DNA from 2 places in the Corynebacterium humireducens NBRC 106098 genome. Region 1 is predicted to be linked to the other one. Evidence: predicted binding sites of a transcription regulator. Region 1 holds the regulator's gene; the other holds the start of a gene.

Evidence for each region. The regulator LexA, encoded in region 1, represses DNA repair genes until DNA is damaged. The targets are predictions, from matches to a motif close to CGAACANNTGTTCG.
Region 2: B842_RS02350 (error-prone DNA polymerase) is a predicted target of LexA. The motif match lies at 1,629-1,642, and genes of this name have one in related genera.

What each region holds. Positions count from the first base shown of each region.
Region 1 is NZ_CP005286.1:1,572,587-1,575,992, forward strand. Features, by position in the region: gene hrpA (ATP-dependent RNA helicase HrpA) at 1-201, shown strand, start outside; gene nrdR (transcriptional regulator NrdR) at 206-679, opposite strand; gene B842_RS07845 (hypothetical protein) at 759-1,118, opposite strand; gene lexA (transcriptional repressor LexA) at 1,398-2,105, shown strand; gene B842_RS07855 (DeoR/GlpR family DNA-binding transcription regulator) at 2,342-3,124, shown strand; gene ptsP (phosphoenolpyruvate--protein phosphotransferase) at 3,147-3,406, opposite strand, start outside.
Region 2 is NZ_CP005286.1:458,969-462,374, forward strand. Features, by position in the region: gene B842_RS02340 (methionine ABC transporter ATP-binding protein) at 1-576, opposite strand, end outside; gene B842_RS02345 (MetQ/NlpA family ABC transporter substrate-binding protein) at 682-1,542, opposite strand; gene B842_RS02350 (error-prone DNA polymerase) at 1,664-3,406, shown strand, end outside.

The DNA of each region.
Region 1 (3,406 bases):
CAGGACGAGGTCGAGGAGGCCCAGTCCTACCTGACGCTGCGCCTGGCCAAGCTCCCGCAGGGCCGGGAGAAGACGCGCGAGGTCAAGGACATCCGCTGGATGATCGAGGAGCTGCGCGTCAGCCTGTTCGCCCAGCGCCTCGGGACGGCCCGGCCGATCTCGCTGCGCCGGATCCAGAAGGCGGTGGACAAGCTCCGCTGACGGGTCAGCCCTCGAGGGCGGAGGCCTCCTCGCGGGCGCGGCGGCGCATGAGGCGGATCTCCGACTCGAAGTCCTCGGCCGACTCGAAGGACTTGTAGACGGAGGCGAAACGCAGGTAGGCGACCTCGTCGAGCGCACGGAGCGGCTCCAGGATCGCGAGGCCGATGTCGTTGGCGTGGACCTGCGAACTGCCGTGGGAGCGGACGGTCTCCTCGACCTCCTGCGCCAGGCGCTTGAGGGCGTCGTCGGAGACGTCACGGCCCTGGCAGGCGCGGCGCACGCCGAGCACGACCTTGTCGCGGCTGAACGGCTCCGTCACCCCGTTGCGCTTGATCACCAGCAGGACGGCCTTCTCGATGGTGGTGAACCTGCCGCGGCAGGAGGTGCACTCACGGCGGCGGCGGATCGAGGCACCGGAGTCGATGATGCGGGAGTCGATGACCCGCGAGTGGTCGTGATGGCAGAACGGGCAGTACACGGTGTGCTGTCAGCGCCTTTCTGGGACGGGAGGACGGGGCTGTTCGTGACCCCTCAGTCTACCCGCGGCGTTGGTCCACTCAGCGCCCCTGGACGGTGACGGGGTGCATGACCGGTTCCTCTCCCCCGTCCACGCCCAGCACGGCGGCTCCGACGACCGCCAGCCCGAGCAGTCCGCCGAGCAGGTAGGTGAGCCCCACCTCCCGGCGTCGGCGGGCGCGGTCCCGCCAGGTCTCGTGGCACACCTGCTCGACCGTCCCGGGCACGACTGCGACTCGGCCCTGCGTTCGATCGGAGGGCCGCAGCGTTCGAATGCCACGCTGTTCCGCGGAACCCTCCCGGAATCCGGAGGGCTCCCAGACGGCGGCCGCGGGCACCACGGCCTCCACCGGTCGAGAGTCGCTGCCACCTGCACGGGAGTCGTGGATGAAGGTCGTCATGGTGCGGTCCTTTCCTGGCCTGTCTGATCTGCGGGAAGAATATCGGCGACGGCAGACACCCCGAACCTCAAACCGTTCAGGTGTTCGAACCCGCCGCTGTGTTCGATTTATAGCACCCGTTCGAAAGTCTGTCCACAAAACGCCGGAAATACTCGAACATCCGTACCACGACGTGGTAGACATGTATCAGGTGAATCACGCACTCACGGTGCGTCATTCGAACAGACCCGGGCAGTCGCCGCCCGCGCACCACCAGCCCCCGCAAGGAGCGAGAAGACCATGTCCGCCAAGACCCCGCCCACCGGCAAGCCCGACCCGTCCACCCTGTCCGACCGCCAGCGCCGCATCCTGGAGGTCATCCGGGACGCCGTCGTCCTGCGGGGCTACCCGCCGAGCATCCGTGAGATCGGCGACGCCGCCGGGCTGCAGTCCACCTCCTCGGTGGCCTACCAGCTCAAGCAGCTCGAGAAGAAGGGCTTCCTGCGGCGCGACCCGAACAAGCCGCGCGCGGTGGACGTCCGCACCCTGCCGTCCACCGAGCCCGCCCGGAAGCCGGGCCGGAAGGTGGCGGCGAAGCCCTCCGCCCCGACCTCTGCCCCGGAGGGCGCGGGTGCCGCCAACTTCATCCCGGTGCTGGGTCGCATCGCCGCCGGTTCGCCGATCCTCGCCGAGCAGGAGGTGGAGGACTACTACCCGCTGCCCGCCGATCTCGTGGGCGACGGCGAGCTCTTCATGCTCCAGATCGACGGCGAGTCGATGCGGGACGCCGGCATCCTCCACGGCGACTGGGTGGTCGTCCGCTCCCAGCCCGTCGCCGAGCAGGGTGAGTTCGTGGCCGCCCTCATCGACGGGGAGGCGACGGCCAAGGAGTTCCACAAGGACTCCACGGGCGTGTGGCTTCTCCCCCACAACGACGACTACGCCCCCATCCCCGGCGACCAGGCGGAGATCATGGGCAAGATCGTCTCGGTGTTCCGCCGCCTCTGACCCACCCCCGAGGGAACGGGCATTTCACCGCCCCGAGATCCACAGCTTCCCACCCAAGCGGGCATGTCAGGGGCCCGTGACCGGCAATTCCGCCACCCCCGCCATAGGAGCCGTCCGCCCCCGTCGGCGCAGGACAACTGACTTCGTCCTCCCCCGAAACTCCGATGTTTGAAACAATGGGAAAAACGGACATGGCCGATGTCCGATTTCACCACCCGGGTGCCAGAGGAGTCCACATGTACGCAGAGGAACGCCGTCGGCAGATCGCCTCCCTCACCGCTGTTGAGGGGCGCGTCAATGTCACCGAACTGGCGAACCGATTCGAGGTCACCGCCGAGACGATCCGCCGGGATCTGGCGGTGCTCGACAGGGAGGGGGTGGTGCACCGCGTGCACGGCGGCGCCGTCGCGAGCCAGACCTTCCAGACCACGGAGTTCTCCCTCGACGCCCGTTTCCGTTCCGCCCCGACCGCCAAGTCGGCGATCGCCCGCGCCGCGCTCCGTTTCCTGCCCGAGCCCCAGGGGGGTCTCTTCCTCGACGCGGGTTCCACCATCGGCACCCTCGCGGATCTCATCGCCGAGCAGCCGAACGCCCGGCAGTGGTCGATCGTGACCAACAGTCTGCCCATCGCCCTCAATCTGGCCACCAAGGGTCTCAGCGAGGTGCAGCTGCTGGGTGGTTCAGTCAGGGCGATCACGCAGGCCGTCGTGGGCGACACCGCGCTGCGCACGCTGGCGCTCATGCGTGCCGACGTCGCCTTCATCGGCACCAACGCCCTCACCCTCGACCACGGCCTGTCCACCGCGGACGCGCAGGAGGCCGCCATCAAGTCGGCGATGGTGACCAACGCCCACAAGGTCGTCGTGCTCTGCGACTCGACGAAGCTGGGAACCGACTACCTGGTGAGCTTCGCCGGCATCGACGACATCGACGTCGTCATCACCGACCCGGCCGCACCGGAGTCCTTCGTCACCGCGCTCCGCGAGCGCGAGGTCGACGTCGTCATCGCCGAGAACTGACCTCGCGCCACGCGGGCGCCGGTTACCCGAGGATCATCTCCCGGGCGATCTCGCGTGCCGCGGTGGCGCCGGGGGCGTCGAGAACCGCGCGGGCGACCTCCTGGCACGCGGCGAGATCCAGCTCCGCCAGCTGCGCACCGACGCCGGCCACGGCGGTCGACGCCGCCGACAGCGAGGTCACGCCCAGGCCGGTGAGCACGCACGCCAGCTTCGGGTCGGCGGCGGCCTCGCCGCACACGCCGACGGGGGTCTCGGTGAGTTCACCGACGCGGCAGGTCTCCT
Region 2 (3,406 bases), 1.1 Mb from region 1:
CACGTCCTGGGTGGTCTCCGGGTCGAGGGCCGAGGTGGCCTCGTCGGCGAGCAGGAGCCGCGGGTTGGTGGCCAGGGCGCGGGCGATGCCGACGCGCTGCTTCTGGCCGCCCGACAGCTGCTCCGGGTAGTTGTCGCCCTTGTCGCCCAGGCCGACGAAGTCGAGGAGCTCGGCGACGCGCCGCCGCCGCTCCGCGCGCGGCATGCCGGCCAGCTCCAGCGGGTAGGCGATGTTGCCGGCGGCCGTGCGGGACTGGAAGAGGTTGAACTGCTGGAAGATCATGCCGATGCCCCGGCGGATCGAGCGCAGCTTGGACTCGGGGAGTCCGACGATGTCGGTGCCGTCGAGAAGCAGCTGGCCGGAGGTTGTGGAGTCCAGCCCGTTGATGAGGCGGACGAGCGTCGACTTGCCGGCGCCGGAGTAGCCGATGACGCCGAGGATCTCGCCGGGTTCGACGGTCAGGGTGACGCCGTCGACGGCGCGGGTCTCGGTCTTCCGCTGGTTGGTGAAGACCTTGGTCACATCGCGGAACTCGATGCGGGTACCGGTACGCGGCCGGGTGGGTGGTGCGGTCACAGGTTCGGTCACGGTGTTCTGGGGGCCGTTCTGGGAGGGGGACTGGTCAGGTAAATGCTAAACCCCGCCGCGGGAACGCGACGGGGCAGGTGGGCGGAGTGCGGCCTACTGCTCGCGGGCCGCGAGGCGCTCCATGATCGCGGCGAGCTCCTCGGGCGAGCGCTCGACGGTGACGGCGGTGTTGCCGGAGGTCTCCAGGACGGCGGCGGTGACGGCCGGGTCCTTCCACAGCTCGGCGAGACGGATGAGGGTCTCGTCGTCGGCCTTGTCGCGGGTGGTCACCCAGGCGTTGATGTACGGCTCGGCCTGCTCGGTGCTCGGGTCATCCTGGAAGATGGCGAGGGACGGGTCGATGCTGGCGCGCTCCAGGAAGGAGTTGTTGATGATGGCCGGGCGACCCTCGTGGTAGGCGGTGGTGGTCTGGGCGGCGTCGACGGTGACGATGGAGACCTTGGACTTCTCGGTGTCGACGTCGGCCGGGGTCGGGTTGTAGACGCTGTCGTCGCGCAGGGTCACCAGACCGGCCTGGGCGAGGACGTTGATGGCGCGGCCCTGGTTGGTGTCGTCGTTGGGGATGACGACGCCCTCGCCCTCGATGCCGTCGAGGGAGTCGTGGTCCTTCCAGAACAGGGACAGCGGGTTGATCTCGGTGGCGGCGTACGGCACGAGGTCGGCGTTGGCGCCTTTGTTGTAGGAGGCGAGGAAGTCCAGGTGCTGGAACTTGTTGACGTCGATCTCACCCTGCACGAGCGCGTCGTTCGGGGTGTTGTAGTCGGAGAACGGCACGATCTCGATGTCGATGCCCTCCGCCTCGACGATGTCGGCGAAGACGTCCCACTCCTTGAGCTGGGCGTCGGTGGTGCCGATGCGGACGGTCTCCCCGGAGGAGCCGGAGCCGCAGGCGACGAGGCCCACGGAGGCGATGACGGCGGCGGCGGTGCCGGCCAGGAGGCGACGGAAAGTCATGGTGGTGTCCTTACGTGTTCGGTTCGTTGGTTCTGAAACCTAGCACCGGGCGTACCGCTCTGTCTAGTCCTTGCCGCGGGCAGTGTGGCACATCTGTTCGATCAGGGGTAGATTGCGGGGCATGGGATTCCACGGTGGGGCACACCTCGGCTGGTCGCGGCTGGAGCGCATCCTCTCCGGCCGCCCGGGCCCCACGCCCGTCCCGGTCGGCCATCTCGGGGAGGGTGCTTGCCGACGCCGCCCCGTCGCCCCCTCCGCCCTCCCCTTCGCGGAGCTCCACGCCGTGAGCTCCTACAGCTTCCTCCACGGGGCCAGCGATCCCGAGGCCCTCGTGGAACGGGCCGCCGAACTGGGGATGACCGCGTTGGCGCTGGTGGACAGGGACGGCTTCTACGGTGCCGTCAAGTTCGCCGAGGCCGCCGCGGAGGTGGGTCTGCCCACCGTGTTCGGCGCGGAACTGACCCTGGGGGAGCGGGTCCTCCCCGTCCTGGCGCGCGGTCCGGAAGGGTACCGGCGGCTCTCGCACCTCATGACCGACGCCCACCTGGCCGGCGGAACGAAGGGGGAGGTGGCCTACCCGCCGCTGGCCGGGATCGCCGGGGTGCTGGACGGGCACGGGGTGGTCCTGCTGGGACCCGCCTGGATCGCCGACGTCGATCACGTGGTCGATCTGTTCGGGGTGGAGGGTGCCGTGCTCGAGTACCCCGTCACGATGACCCCGGAGGACGCGGACCACCACGAGAAACTTGACGCGTGTAGACGGCACGGTCTACGCGGCATCGCCACCGCGACCCCCGCTGCCGCCACCCGCCGGGAGGCCCGCCTGGCCGGGGCGAAACGGGCCCTGGCCAGGCGCCTGTCCCTCGGGGAGGCCGAACCCGACCTGCACCCCATGGGCGCGCCCTGGCTGCGTTCCGGGGAACAGCTGGCCCGGCTGCTGCCGGGACGCCCCGAGCTGCTGGCCGCCTCCGTGGAGCTGGCGCAGGAGTGTGCCTTCACCCTCAACCTCGTCGCCCCCGGGCTGCCGGACCACCCCACCCCGGAGGGGCACACCGAGATGACCTGGCTGGCCGAGCTGACACGGCAGCGGGCGCGACGGCGGTACGCCTCCCGCCCCGCGGACATCCGGGACCGGGCCGCCGCCCAGATCGAGCACGAACTGGCGGTGATCGGGGAGCTCAACTTCCCCGGCTACTTCCTCATCGTCACCGACCTCGTCGACTTCTGCCACGACCACGACATCCTCTGCCAGGGGAGGGGCTCGGCGGCGAACTCGGCGGTGTGTTTTGCACTGGGCATCACCAACGCGGAACCCGTCTCCGCGGGGCTGCTCTTCGAACGTTTCCTCTCCCCGGACCGCGACGGCCCGCCGGACATCGACATCGACATCGAGTCCGGCCGTCGGGAGGAGGTCATCCAGTACGTCTACGAGCGCTACGGCCGCGACAGGGCGGCGCAGGTGGCCAACGTCATCACCTACCGCACGAAGGGGGCGCTCCGCGACGCCGCCCGCGCCCTCGGCCACCCGCAGGGGGCGGTGGACGCCTGGTCGAAGGGCACCGCCGAACCCCCGGCCGCCGTCGTGGACCTGGCGGCCCGGTTCAAAGGACAGCCCCGCCACCTGGGCATCCACTCCGGCGGCATGGTCATCTGCGACCGGCCCATCGCCGACGTCGTCCCCGTGGAGTGGGCCCGGATGCCGGGACGCTCGGTGGTGCAGTGGGACAAGGACGACTGCGCCTCCGCCGGCCTGGTCAAGTTCGACCTGCTGGGCCTGGGCATGCTCGAGGCGCTGCACCACATGATCGACCTCGTCGAGGAGCAGCACGGGCAGCGCATCAACCTGTGGGAACTCGACCTCGCC